DNA from 3 places in the Paeniglutamicibacter antarcticus genome. Region 1 is predicted to be linked to each of the others. Evidence: predicted binding sites of a transcription regulator. Region 1 holds the regulator's gene; each other region holds the start of a gene.
The links. The regulator HspR, encoded in region 1, represses chaperone genes until heat shock. The targets are predictions, from matches to a motif close to AAGTTGAGTCNNNNNGACTCAACTT.

Region 1 (4,171 bases):
TCGTTCGTTGAGAAGCTTGAACGCGTCTTGGTGCCCGGCGGCATAGTGCGTTTGGCAACCGACTGGTCCAACTACGCCGAGCAGATGCGTGATGTCTTTGGTGCTTCAGACGGTTTCATCAACCTGCATGCCGGGGAACGCTCCGGCGAGGACAGCAACCTCACCAAGGTCCGCCGTTTCGGTCTGGAAAAGGATGAGAAGGATCCCGGGTTCATCGACGGGCGTGGAGGCTGGGCACCTCGCTTTGAGGGGCGCACCCTGACCGGGTTCGAAGGCAAGGCGCTGAAGGCCGGCCGTTTGATCTTTGACCTGGCCTACCGCAGGGTCAGCTAGAAATCTGTCGCTCCGGGGTGGTTTCGGGCATTGCCCGGCACCACACCCGGCTTTTAACCCAGCGGTTCCTGCCCGGTCGTGATCAACGCTAGGTTGCGCAGGCAAAGGGTTCCCGGATCCCGATAGCCACGAGCACCGGGTGCCGCATCGGCGCGAAACTGCGAGGTGTTGTGTCCGGTGACCGCCGACAAGCCAAGCTCCGGCCTGGCGCCTACCGCGAATTCCCGTCCCGTAAACGGCTTGCGTCCCGAAAGCACCCGGCCAAGGCATGCCAGGTGGTCCCCCGGCGCCACAGCCTCGTACACGTGCCCGATTGGTACGCCCAACCGTTCCGGTGCATCGCAAAGATACCGGGGAATCCCGGCTGAGCCTATCGTTGCCACCGACTGCACCCTCATCGCGTATCCGGATTCGGCATCAAGGACCCGGGCGGCAATCGCCGCCGAGTAGGAGTGGGCCTCGAGTGCCAGATGGGGTCGGTCGGGACGGAGCCGGAGGAAGTCACCCAGGTCCTGGCCCAGCTTGTGCAGTCCCTTGCGGGCAGCAACACCGAGCAAGGCGCTGGCAAGGTTGGGTGCGGGATATCCGAGCCAGGCCACCACAGCCGGGGCGGCGATCCCAACCTTCTGCTGTTCAAGGTAGAGCTGGCCGGCCTCACGCACGCTACCCCAGAGGGCATTGCGGGCACGGATTCCTGTTCCCGATAGCTGGAAGGTCACGTGGGTGGCGGTGTCCAAGTCGCCCACGGCAACGGCAGCCAACGGTTCGCGGTTCGATAGCTCGAGGTAGAGGAGGTGGCGGGCCGGGATGGCCGGGTCCATGGATCCGCGTCTGAGCGCATGGGCCGTTCCGTCCAGCGCCTGGCGGTGGGTGGCGCGCAGCTTGCCGCGAATCGCACACAACGCCTCAAATCGGCGGTGCGCTGATTCAGAAAGTTGGGCATAGTCCCCGGCGGGCGCCATGCGGTCCTCCTCGAACGGTGTTGTCGGCGGCTACTTGCTGCGGGGCTTCCACACGACAACCGCTTGGCTGCGCCCGCGCGGACGCTGGCCACGCGCCATCGAGACAACGTCCCCGGTGCTGCCGGCGGCAAATATCCTGCCCTGGCCGGCAGCTTGGTGGGCGCTGCGCAGCGCGAAAACCTCGTGGCTGAGTTCGCCGACCCGTACGCGCAACGCAGCTACCTGGTTTTCCAGCTCCATGATGCGGCGGATGCCTTCCAGCGAAACCCCGTCCTTGGACAGCGACTGGATCTCGCGCAGCAGATCCACGTCGTGTTCCGAGTAACGACGATGCTTGCCGCCCTGGCGTGAGGGCGAGACCAAGCCCAAACGGTCATATTGGCGCAGCGTCTGGGGGTGCATGTCGGCTAGTTCGGCCGCAATCGAAATGACGAAGATCGGCCTTTGTCGGTCGTTGCCCATGATCCCTGCCTTTCCAGCGTTCGTTCCACCGTAGCTAACACATCGTGCGCGCCAAACACCCCGCGCCCCCCGGGCACTAGAGCTTTGCGCGCGCCATCAAGGTCTCGCGCGGGTTCTCGGACTTGGTCGCCTCGGCGAATGCCTCGATGGCGGCCTTGGCCTCCTTGGAGAGGTTCTGCGGGACAACCACCTCGAGGGTGACCAGCAGGTCGCCGGTGACCTTGGAGGTCTTGACCCCGCGTCCCTTCAGCCGCAGTGTCCGCCCGTTCGCCGAACCGGCGGGAACCTTCATCTTCACGGATTCCCCGGTGAGCGTCGGCACCTGGATTTCTCCGCCCAGGGTTGCCTCGTCAAAGGTGACCGGGACGTGGATCCGGATGTTGTTGTCCTCGCGAGCGAAGACCGGGTGCGCTTTGACGGCCACCTTGACGATCAAGTCCCCGGTCCCGGCGCCACCTGGCGAACCCTTGCCGCGGACCCGAACCGACTGCCCGTCCTTGATTCCGGCGGGGATCCGGACATCGATGACTTCGCCGTTGGCCTCTCTCAGGCCGATGGTGGTTCCCTTCATGGAACCGCCAAACGAAATCGTGGTGCTGGCCGTGCGGTCCGCGCCCTTGCGCGGGGCCTGCTGGCCGAAGCCCCCGAAGCCTCCCCCTCCTCCGCCGAAGAGGTCGGCGAATTCCGGTGGCACCTGCCCGCCGCCGTGCCGGGATCCGCCCCCGCCTCCACCTTGACCAAAGAGGTTGGAGAACACGTCCTCGAAACCGCCGCCACCGCCCTGCGGTCCGCCCTGGCCGCCGGCGCTGAAACGCGCGCCGCCGCCCATTGCACGGATCGCGTCGTATTGTTGGCGGTCCTCGGGATCCGAGAGTACGGAATTGGCCTCGGTGATGTCCTTGAACTTGCTTTCGGCCTTGGGGTCACCTGAGTTGGTGTCCGGGTGGTACTTGCGTGCCATCTTCCGGTACGCCTTCTTGATGTCCGCATCGCTGGCATCCTTGGAGACGCCAAGGGTGGCGTAGAAATCCTTTTCGACCCAGTCCTGACTTGCCATCAGGCGCCTCCTTCTTGTTGTAAAAATCGTGGAGCCTCACCGGCCGGATCTTCGCGGCGGGGAGAAAACTGTGGGGGTGTTCCACCAAGTGTGCGGCGGTCCGCCTCGATTCCCTTCGAGGAACCGGCGATCCGCCGCACATTGGTGGTGCAATACATGCATTTCTGCAGTTCTTGCCCTTGGTGCTTATTCCCCGAGGGAAACAATCACCTGGGCGGCGCGAAGGATGCGATCACCCTTCTTGAACCCGGTGCGCAGCACTTGGGCCACGTGGTCCGCCGGGATCTCGGCGTGCGGCTGTTGCAGCAACGCCTCGTGGATGTTCGGATCGAACTCCACACCGGCGTCGGCGATGCGCTCCAGGCCAAGGCCTTCAAGCACGCTGTCGAGCTTGTTGGCGATCGCAGCGAAGGGACCATCGGTCAAATCCCCGTGGGCCCGGGCCGCGTCGATGTCATCGAGCACCGGCAGCAGGTTGTTGAAGACCGACTGCACTGCGACTTCGCGGGCAACATCGCGGTCGCGCTCGACGCGCCTGCGGTAGTTGACGTACTCGGCCTGCAGACGCAACAGGTCGTTGCGCAGCTCGGTTTCCTTCTCGTTTGCCGGGGCTTCCTCGTCGACCTCGGTACCAACCTCGTTGAGAATGGCCTCGGCCTGGCTCAACGCGTCGCCCGAGTCATGTGCTTCATCCACGGGGGTTACCTCTTCGTTGGAGGAACCCTCCTCGGGTGTTTGCTCTGACATGGTTGATGCGCCTCCCTACTTCTTTTCGTCTTCGTCAATGACCTCGGCGTCGACAATGTCTTCTTCGGCTTCCGGAGCCGGCTCGCCTTCGGCGGCCTCGGACTCGGACTGTGCCTGCGAGTAGATGGCTTCGCCGAGCTTGGTCTGCGAGGTCTGCAGCTTATCGAACGCCGCCTTGACCTCGTCGTCGTTGTCCTGCTGCTCGAGGGCGGCCTTCAGTGCATCGACGTCGGCCTGGACCTCGGTCTTGACCTCCTCGGGCAGCTTGTCATCGTTGTCCTTGATGAGCTTGTCGACCGAGTAGGCCGCCTGCTCGGCGGCGTTGCGGGTCTCAGCTGCCTCGCGGCGGGCCTTGTCCTCTTCGGCGTGCTCTTCTGCTTCCTGGACCATGCGGTCGATGTCTTCCTTGGACAGCGAGGAACCACCGGTGATGGTCATCGACTGCTCGACTCCCGTGCCCTTGTCCTTGGCCGAAACATGGACGATGCCGTTGGCATCGATGTCAAAGGTGACCTCGACCTGCGGGATGCCGCGAGGCGCCGGGGCAATGCCGGTCAACTCGAAGGTGCCCAGGTTCTTGTTGTCTCGGGTGAACTCGCGTTCGCCCTGG
Region 2 (4,171 bases), on a different contig from region 1:
CGGGGAACTGGCGGGGAACCAGCGAAGCACGCCAGCAGGCGGCTCATGCCCGCTGGGACGGGTGGCAGTTTGATGAGTGTGAGTGCTTTCTTGTCGATGTGCCCGAAGACCTGAACCTTGCCCGGGTTCCGTCACGTTCGGGCGGGCCGTTCGCGACCTTGGATGTCGTCGATGGCGACACATTGCTTGGGCATCTGAACCTCTGGCAAGCCAACGGAGTCATTCACTCGGTGGACTATATGCCGTTCGATGCTTCCGATGAGAGGCTCCCGGTCTTGGAGCAGATCGTTGGCGGACCGTTTGGATGGCGGTCACGCCAACAAGGAGGAGCGCTTCGATGGGGACCCTTTCGGGCGAACAGCTTTCCAAGGTGGGGGACCTTAGGCCTGTGTCCAAATCCGCACCGACATGGTTTTTTGGAGGCAACCACGCGAGGCTGATGGCTGCGCGGGCGACGTCGGCCCTGCCGCCAAGGATCCGGCTCCGAAAGTGCATTCGGGAAGGCTCATGGACCTTCACATGTCATTGACCTGTTACCCGTTGCGCTCGCGGTGCTTGCAGCCCGGCCAGCAGCAGGGCCGGCGCTTGCCCTCCTCGAGCTCCTCCTGGGTCCGGCGAATCCGGCGCTCTCGGGTCGTGTCCTGTTTGGCGTCCTGGACCCAACAAATGAATTCGTTGCGAGCCAACGGAGAAATGTCGTTCCAGGCAGCAAGCACCAAGTCGTTGGCAAGGAGAGCCGTGCGCAGGTCCTCTGGCAACTTGTGGACTACTCCACCGGGCACTTGTTCACTACTCATACGACTACGATAACGCCCAAGTGCCGCAACCGTCGGGGCTTTGGCCATCCAACTTCAGCTCACCCGTTGATCCACTGCATCACCATCGGGATCATCACCAGAGCACGCTGCCCAGTGGGACCGGTACGTTCCAGGGCCTTCACAAGCTACAAGCCCTGGTCACCGGGCTCCGAGCGAACATGGACTGCGATTCCACTGATTTCTGTTGCTGGCACAGCTCGGCGAGAACCAGTGAGAGCGCATCCTCGCTATCGTCGGGACATGGAGTTCACTATCCCGCCAAGGCTGGCCTCAGGGCATTTGCTGCGCATCATCGCTCCTGCGCAAAGCCGGGCCGTGGTCAACGAAAACAACCATGGTGCGCTCGTTGAGCAAAGACTCTCCGAGACGGGCCTGAGGGTTTCATACGGTAACCACGTCGATGAACGGGATCAATTCGAATCTTCATCAATCGCCTTTCGCGTGGCAGACCTCCACGACGATCTGCTTCATCGTCCCCGGAGGCCGTACTTGTCATGTGCGTCCCCGGGCTGACACCCTGATGGAAATGAAACAGTACCTGATCGTCTTTCTGGCTGCGCTGGTTGTTCTTGGTGTCAATATCGGTCTGGGTACGAACCCTGACGTTCCGATGCTGCTTCGCTGGATTGTGGCCCTCGGCGTCGGACTTCTCGTCACTTTCGTGCTGAGCAAGTGGTCACAGCGCTACCAAAAGAGAAGCAACCGCGATGCATTGGAGCCTCGGTAGCCCGTTTACGTCAATGGCGGACCCATTTTGCGACTACGGCGTTCCTCCAGCTCCGGGCACGCCATGGATACGTGTCTTCCACGAACCAGCGGCAAGTTTCTCAGGCAAGGGTCCTTTCAGGCACTGCACAGCTGCGTGGTTGGCTGCTAAGGCTTCAAAGGTGTTGGTACCAGCCAGGCGACTGTTGGATTCGAGCCTTGGCACCGAATACGGCCGAGCGAAATTCGTCTGTGGATTGGACGCTAGCGGTGTACTCGCGGCCGTCCCTCATGCCGATGTCGACTTGCGCCCCTCCACTGATGAACCCGCGGTGGCCTTTGCCTAGGTAGCGGTATCCGTAGCCCCCACTGGGAAAATGGGAGTCCGTGACAGTCCCAACCGCTTCCAGGGGCAACCGTGCTCGTATGCCTGCGGAGGATAGCAGAATGTCATTCTCGCCAACTTTGGCTGTCGTCCTGAGCCACCGCGGCCCAAGAATGACAAGGAGCGCCCCAAAGGCTGCCAACACGGAGATCAAAATGGCTTCTTGCCACGTCGTTGTCGTTGGTGGTTCCGACGGCAGGAGTTGCCCCAGAAACAGGGATCCGATGGTCAGGATACCTGCACCACGCATGAGGATCCGGGCAGTGAAGTCGGCGTCGACCCTTGAAACGTGGTTCCACTGCGGTGACGAGGAGTTTTGCTGGTCGATGCAGCGATGTCCCAGGTGAATCCCTCGGCCTGCTTCAATGCTGTTTCTCGCGGTGCCCGGCGGGCGCGCCCGGTGTCATCGCGTTAGCTCCGTTCATCTCTTGTTCTCACCGTATTACGAAAGCCGGGGCAACCGGTACGTGGGCAGGGGCTGGAACGGTGTTTTTTGGGATGTGCCGAGGTGGCACTAAGAGCAAGCTACCGGCTGTACGCGCGGATACCGAACGAGAGGATTAAAAACTGAAAACAGAAACCCCCTGCGCGACGGGAATAGGCCTATGCATTTCAAAGTTGAGTTAGGTAGACTCAAGTTTGAGTAGTCTCCCTACTTTGAAAGGACGAGCGTGGATACTAAGTTCACTACCAAAAGCCAAGAGGCGCTTTCCGCTTCGGGAATGAACGCTTCAACCGCAGGCAACCCGCAAGTGGAACCCGCGCACTTGCTCAAGGCGCTGGTCGATCAGCGTGAATCCGTCGCGGTTGCTCTGTTGAAGGCAGCCGGAATTGATCCCGAGCAAGTGTCGGCCCAAGCCAGTGCCGCTATCAAGGCCCTGCCGGCCTCCTCGGGGGACAGCGTGGCCCAGGCCCAGTATTCCCGCGGCATCCTGCAAGTTATTAGTTCCGCACAGCAGGCAGCCGGCTCGATGGGCGATAGCTACGTTTCCACCGAGCACCTGTTGCTCGGGCTCAGTGAAGACACCGGTGCCGCCGGCAAGGCGCTCCGCGACTCCGGTGCGACGAGGAAGGCGCTGGACAGCGCGCTTCCCGGAATCCGTGGGGATCGCAAGGTCAACAACCCGGATCCCGAGAACACGTTTGAGGCCCTGGAGAAGTTCGGCACCGATATGACGGCCATCGCCCGTTCGGGCAAGCTCGATCCCGTGATCGGCAGAGATGCCGAGATCCGCCGCTTGGTGCAGGTCCTTTCACGCCGTACCAAGAACAACCCGGTGCTCATTGGTGATCCCGGGGTGGGTAAGACAGCGGTTGTCGAGGGCCTGGCGCAACGGATGGTGGCTGGGGACGTCCCTGAATCACTGCGTGGCAAGTCCTTGATCGCCTTGGACCTCGGAGCAATGATTGCCGGGGCCAAGTACCGTGGTGAGTTCGAGGAGCGGCTCAAGGCCGTCCTGGAGGAGATCAAGGCTTCGGATGGACAAATCGTCACGTTCATCGATGAGATCCACACGGTTGTGGGCGCCGGCGCCTCCGAAGGCGCCATGGATGCCGGGAACATGCTCAAGCCCATGCTGGCCCGTGGTGAGTTGCGCCTGATCGGTGCCACCACGCTGGATGAATACCGCGAGAATATTGAGAAGGATCCGGCCCTAGAGCGCCGCTTCGCCCAGGTCTACGTCGGGGAACCCAGCGTGGATGACACTATTGCAATCCTGCGCGGGCTGAAGGAACGCTATGAGGCACACCACAAGGTGACGATTTCCGACTCTGCCCTGGTGGCGGCAGCGACCCTGTCGAACCGCTACATCTCAGGGCGCCAGCTTCCGGACAAGGCCATTGACCTGGTCGACGAAGCTGCCAGCCGGCTGCGCATGGAGATCGACTCCGCACCCGAGGAAATCGACCAGCTGCGCCGCTCGGTGGACCGGCTGACCATGGAAGAACTCGCTCTGGCCGGGGAAACCGACCCAGGGTCTCGCGAGCGCCTCGAGGTGTTGCGTGCTGACATGGCGGACAAGAAAGAGGAGCTGGATGGCCTGAACGCCCGCTGGGAAGCGGAGAAAGCAGGCCTGAACCGCGTCGGCGATCTCAAGGTCAGTCTGGATGAGCTGCGTTCCCGCGCCGAGAAGCTGCAACGCGAAGGTGACCTGGAGAGTGCCTCGCGCCTGCTCTACGGTGAAATCCCTGCCTTGGAAAAGGACATGGAGGACGCGGCCCAGGCCGAGGCCTCTGCCGGAACCGAGGACCTGATGGTTGC
Region 3 (4,171 bases), on a different contig from region 1:
CTCGAACGCAGGGCCGGCGTCCCCCTGTTGTTGAGAACCGCTCGGGGCGTCGAGCTAACACCCCCCGGACGAGCCTTGCGAGATCACGCCCTAGGCATCCTCGGGCAGATTGATAAAATCCCAGAACTGGTCCGCAAAGCGAACACTCAGCCTCAACTCCTGCGTGTCGGCATGCCTCCGGGAATGCCCCATTCATGGTTTCGGTCTTCGGTTAAGATCTTTAGGGGTGAGCAGCCAAGCATCAATTTCGCACTCACCGAAGCAAACAGCAACGAGCAGTGGGCCTTGCTCCAAGCGGATTTCATCGATCTTGCCCTGCTCCACAACGAGCCACGGGAACACGAATCCAGGCTGGTACTTCGCCAGGAAATCGGGGTAGCGCTGGCTCCAGACTCGGAGCTTCAGGCCGAGACTACAATCAGTCTCTCCCAACTGGATGGGAAGGTGGTCATGGCGCATGAATCCGGTGAAGTTCGCCGACAAGAGGCGCGCCTGCGGATAGCCTCCGAATCAGCTGGAATCCACGTCCACTGGGTTTTCAGGAAATTCGCCCAACACAGTGTCCTGATCGCCGGCTTGGCGGATGCCGATGCCGTACTGACCACTGCGCCGTCGGCCCGCATCAACTTCCCCGGCTGGACTTGGCGCCCGATGGAGAATACGAAAACGCCGGGACAAGACCTGACGGTCCAAACCTGGGCGTCTTGGAAGCCAAGCACTCCTCCCGTCACGGCAGGATTCGTCAAAATCCTTGCTGAAACCGGTTCGCCGTGGCTGGTACACGGGGCTGATCCGCACGTTGATGATCAATAGTGGCTTGACGGTGCAACCGGCCAGCGTAGCTTCCTGAATGAGTGGCCTTGCTCTGGTGCGATCATACTGTCAGTGCACTCCACGGGCTATATAGCGTTTTGGGTCCTTGCCAGCTGGAGCACCACAGGCCTTGAAGCCTGTCGGGCTTGCTAACTGCCACAAACTCTCAGTTTGCGCTCGACAGGAAACCATCACCAAAAGTTTAGTCTCCGAAAAACCCGAGGTCGCCAGCAAGGAAGCGCGTGCCAAGTACACCGAGTTCCGCGAGATCTTCAAGGTCTCAGGTGACGTCCTGTTCCTGGCCCCGGGATGCAGCAAACCATTCCAGCCTGCCCAACGAACGCCGTTGACATCGGACCCTAGCCCGATAGCAACTCAGCATGAAATCACCAACTAGTAGGCACCATCAGCCACTTCATCGATCGCATGAGCGGGTGCAGCTCCCAAACACACCCTCTCCTCGCGCTGTCCCACTTCGCTACGCCAAGCCAGAGAGGGATCGTGGCTTCCTGAGAAACACCACTTCGTGCTTGCTCTTGCGAAGCCCAAGGGCCTAGGGGATGGTCAAACCCAGCACAGCTGGCTCCGGAGTCGACGATGGACAGTGGATTTAGTTCATCAGCTCCACTCCTGAGCAGCCAACAACGATCTTTGAGTCCATGCACCGTACTACAGCGGCACCATCATTTCCTGGTGCCACTGACGAAAAAGACGTGGGATCCAAGCAATGCTTGCATCCCACGTCCTTGGTGAACAACCCCGCCACTCAAGGGTGGGATTGAACGTAACTGCTAGGAGGAGAAGTCCTAGATCGCTGAGGCGATCCAGATAACTAGGGCTACGGCAACAAGAACGCCGACGATGGTCCATACAAGGCTGCTTCCACGCATGTGGCTAACTTCCGTTCTCTTCGTTGTTACTTCTTCTTTCGTTTTCAGAAGAAGATACTTTCCCTACCGTCAAGTAGCCGCGAGTGGCCCTTACTGCGGGGAATTATTGACCGGCGCGTCGGATCGCATTATTCCAGGGCATTGAGGCACCGCCGGACCCGAGCCAAGATGGTGCGAACAGCCGAACTGCGCGTTCGTTAAGGGTGCCCATAGTTTGCGGGCCGTCTGTTTCTCGACAGCAGCTCCCTTTTCCTGCCCTGTAAGCCTCGCCGGCACACTCGGCGCGGACATGACGGACGTTTACCCTTGCCGCTGGTGGCGAACAAGGAACCATTGGAGACGGGGCAGGGAATATTTTGTTGACTACGTCGTTAACTTGAGTCAAAGACACTCAAGTATCCACAGGAGGAAACATGCCTGCACTCTTTGGCTCATCCGGTTCCGGTAACGGTTCTTTCGAAGATTTCCTGGCCCGCTACCTTCAAGGCCAGCGCAGCAGTCGATTTGGACGGCCCGTCGACATCACCCGGTTGCTGAGCCGCCAAACCCATGAGGTACTGGCTCGTGCCGCACAATTCGCCGTCGAACACGGCCACACCGATATTGATGCGCTTCACCTTTTGCGGGTGATGCTCGAGACCGAGCCTACCAACGGTGCCTTGCGCCGCTCCGGAGCCGACGCCGACGCCATTGCCCGCGACGCCGAGCAACGCCTTCCCGAAACCGGGCCACAACGCACCGATTCGGCCCCTGCATTGACACAATCAACCCAACGCGCACTGCTGGATGCCTACCAAGTCGCCCGCGCCTTCGGCTCCACCTATATCGATCCCGAACACCTGTTCCTGGCGTTCGTGCTGAACACCGAAGCACCCGCCGGCCAGGTCCTGGGCGCTGCCGGAGTCACTCCGCAGTCCCTGCAGTCCGCGGTCGAGGGTGCCCAGGAAGCTGCGAAGAGCCGCCCCGCCGGCGCCCCGGCACCGTCGTCGAATACCGGAACCCAATCCATCAAGGGCGAGACCCCCATGCTGGACAAGTTCGGCATGGACCTGACCGCCCGGGCCGCGGAGGACAAACTGGACCCGGTGATCGGCCGCACCAAAGAGATCGAACAGACCATCGAGATCCTGGCACGACGCACCAAGAACAATCCGGTATTGATCGGAGAGGCAGGGGTCGGCAAGACAGCCGTCGTGGAAGGCCTGGCGCGCGCCATCGTCGCCGGGGAGATCCCCGAACAACTGCGCGGCAAACGCGTTATTGGGCTTGATCTGGCGGCCATGGTCGCCGGGACCCGCTACCGCGGCGACTTCGAGGAACGGCTCACCCAGATCATGGACGAGATTGCCGCCCAGGACGGAAACGTGATCGTCTTCATCGACGAGCTGCACACCGTTGTCGGCGCCGGAGGCGGAGGGGACGGCTCCATGGACGCAAGCAACATCCTCAAGCCCCGGCTCGCCCGCGGTGAACTGCACCTGGTCGGTGCCACCACGCTGGCCGAATACCGCAAGGTGGAGAAGGACCCCGCCCTTGAGCGCAGGTTCCAGCCGGTGACCATCGGTGAACCGTCGATCCAGGACGCCGTCGCGATCCTGCATGGGCTCAAGGACCGCTACGCCCAGCACCACCAGGTGAGCTACACCGATGCTGCCATCCGAGCCGCGGTAGAGATGTCCGCGCGATACGTGACGGACCGGTTCCTGCCGGACAAGGCCATCGACCTGATCGATACGGCCGGTGCCCGCCTGAGCCTCAAGCACGGACCCGGTGCAGACACCGAATCCCTGGTGACCCGCATTGCGGAACTGGGTGTTTCAAAGGACCAAGCAGTGGCCGAGGAACGCTACGAGGATGCCTCGAAGTTGCGTGATGAGGCCGAGGAGGTTTCCGCCCGCTTGGCGGAGATCGAAGACGGCACGGCACAAAGCGCCCCGGCGATAGTCGACGAAACCGAGATCGCCGAGGTCATTGCCCGAGCCACCGGCATCCCCGCAGTCCGGCTTACCGAGGATGACAAGGAACGCCTGGCACGACTCGAGGAGGAACTGCACGAGCGGGTCATTGGCCAGCACGACGCGGTTTCCGCCGTTGCCAAGGCGGTGCGCCGCTCAAGGACGGGACTGGGCGACGAGAACCGCCCGGTCGGCAGCTTCCTCTTCTTGGGTCCCACCGGCGTGGGCAAGACCGAACTGGCCAAGGCCCTGGCCGCATCACTCTTCGGCAACCAGTCCGCGATGGTCCGGTTCGACATGAGCGAGTTCGGCGAGCGCCACACGGTCTCGCGCCTAATCGGAGCCCCTCCGGGCTACGTCGGCTACGACGAGGCCGGGCAACTGACAGAGGCTGTGCGCCGGCGGCCCTACTCGGTGGTGCTGCTGGACGAAGTGGAGAAGGCACACCCTGATGTGTTCAACCTGCTTTTGCAGGTGCTCGATGACGGCCGCCTCACCGACGGACAAGGACGC

Region 2: the regulator HspR is predicted to act here: its motif matches at 2,524-2,548, upstream of clpB (ATP-dependent chaperone ClpB).
Region 3: the regulator HspR is predicted to act here: its motif matches at 2,077-2,101, upstream of ABEA12_RS16760 (ATP-dependent Clp protease ATP-binding subunit).

Annotation. Positions count from the first base shown of each region.
Region 1 covers NZ_BAABLK010000036.1:6,353-10,523, forward strand. Annotated here, with positions in the region: gene trmB (tRNA (guanosine(46)-N7)-methyltransferase TrmB) at 1-333, shown strand, start outside; gene ABEA12_RS13655 (alpha/beta hydrolase) at 387-1,295, opposite strand; gene ABEA12_RS13660 (heat shock protein transcriptional repressor HspR) at 1,326-1,757, opposite strand; gene ABEA12_RS13665 (DnaJ C-terminal domain-containing protein) at 1,834-2,814, opposite strand; gene ABEA12_RS13670 (nucleotide exchange factor GrpE) at 3,001-3,561, opposite strand; gene dnaK (molecular chaperone DnaK) at 3,577-4,171, opposite strand, start outside.
Region 2 covers NZ_BAABLK010000034.1:316,981-321,151, reverse strand. Annotated here, with positions in the region: gene ABEA12_RS13070 (YdeI/OmpD-associated family protein) at 534-797, opposite strand; gene ABEA12_RS13065 (GtrA domain-containing protein) at 1,219-1,545, shown strand; gene clpB (ATP-dependent chaperone ClpB) at 2,580-4,171, shown strand, end outside.
Region 3 covers NZ_BAABLK010000090.1:32,783-36,953, forward strand. Annotated here, with positions in the region: gene ABEA12_RS16755 (LysR family transcriptional regulator) at 1-813, shown strand, start outside; gene ABEA12_RS16760 (ATP-dependent Clp protease ATP-binding subunit) at 2,117-4,171, shown strand, end outside.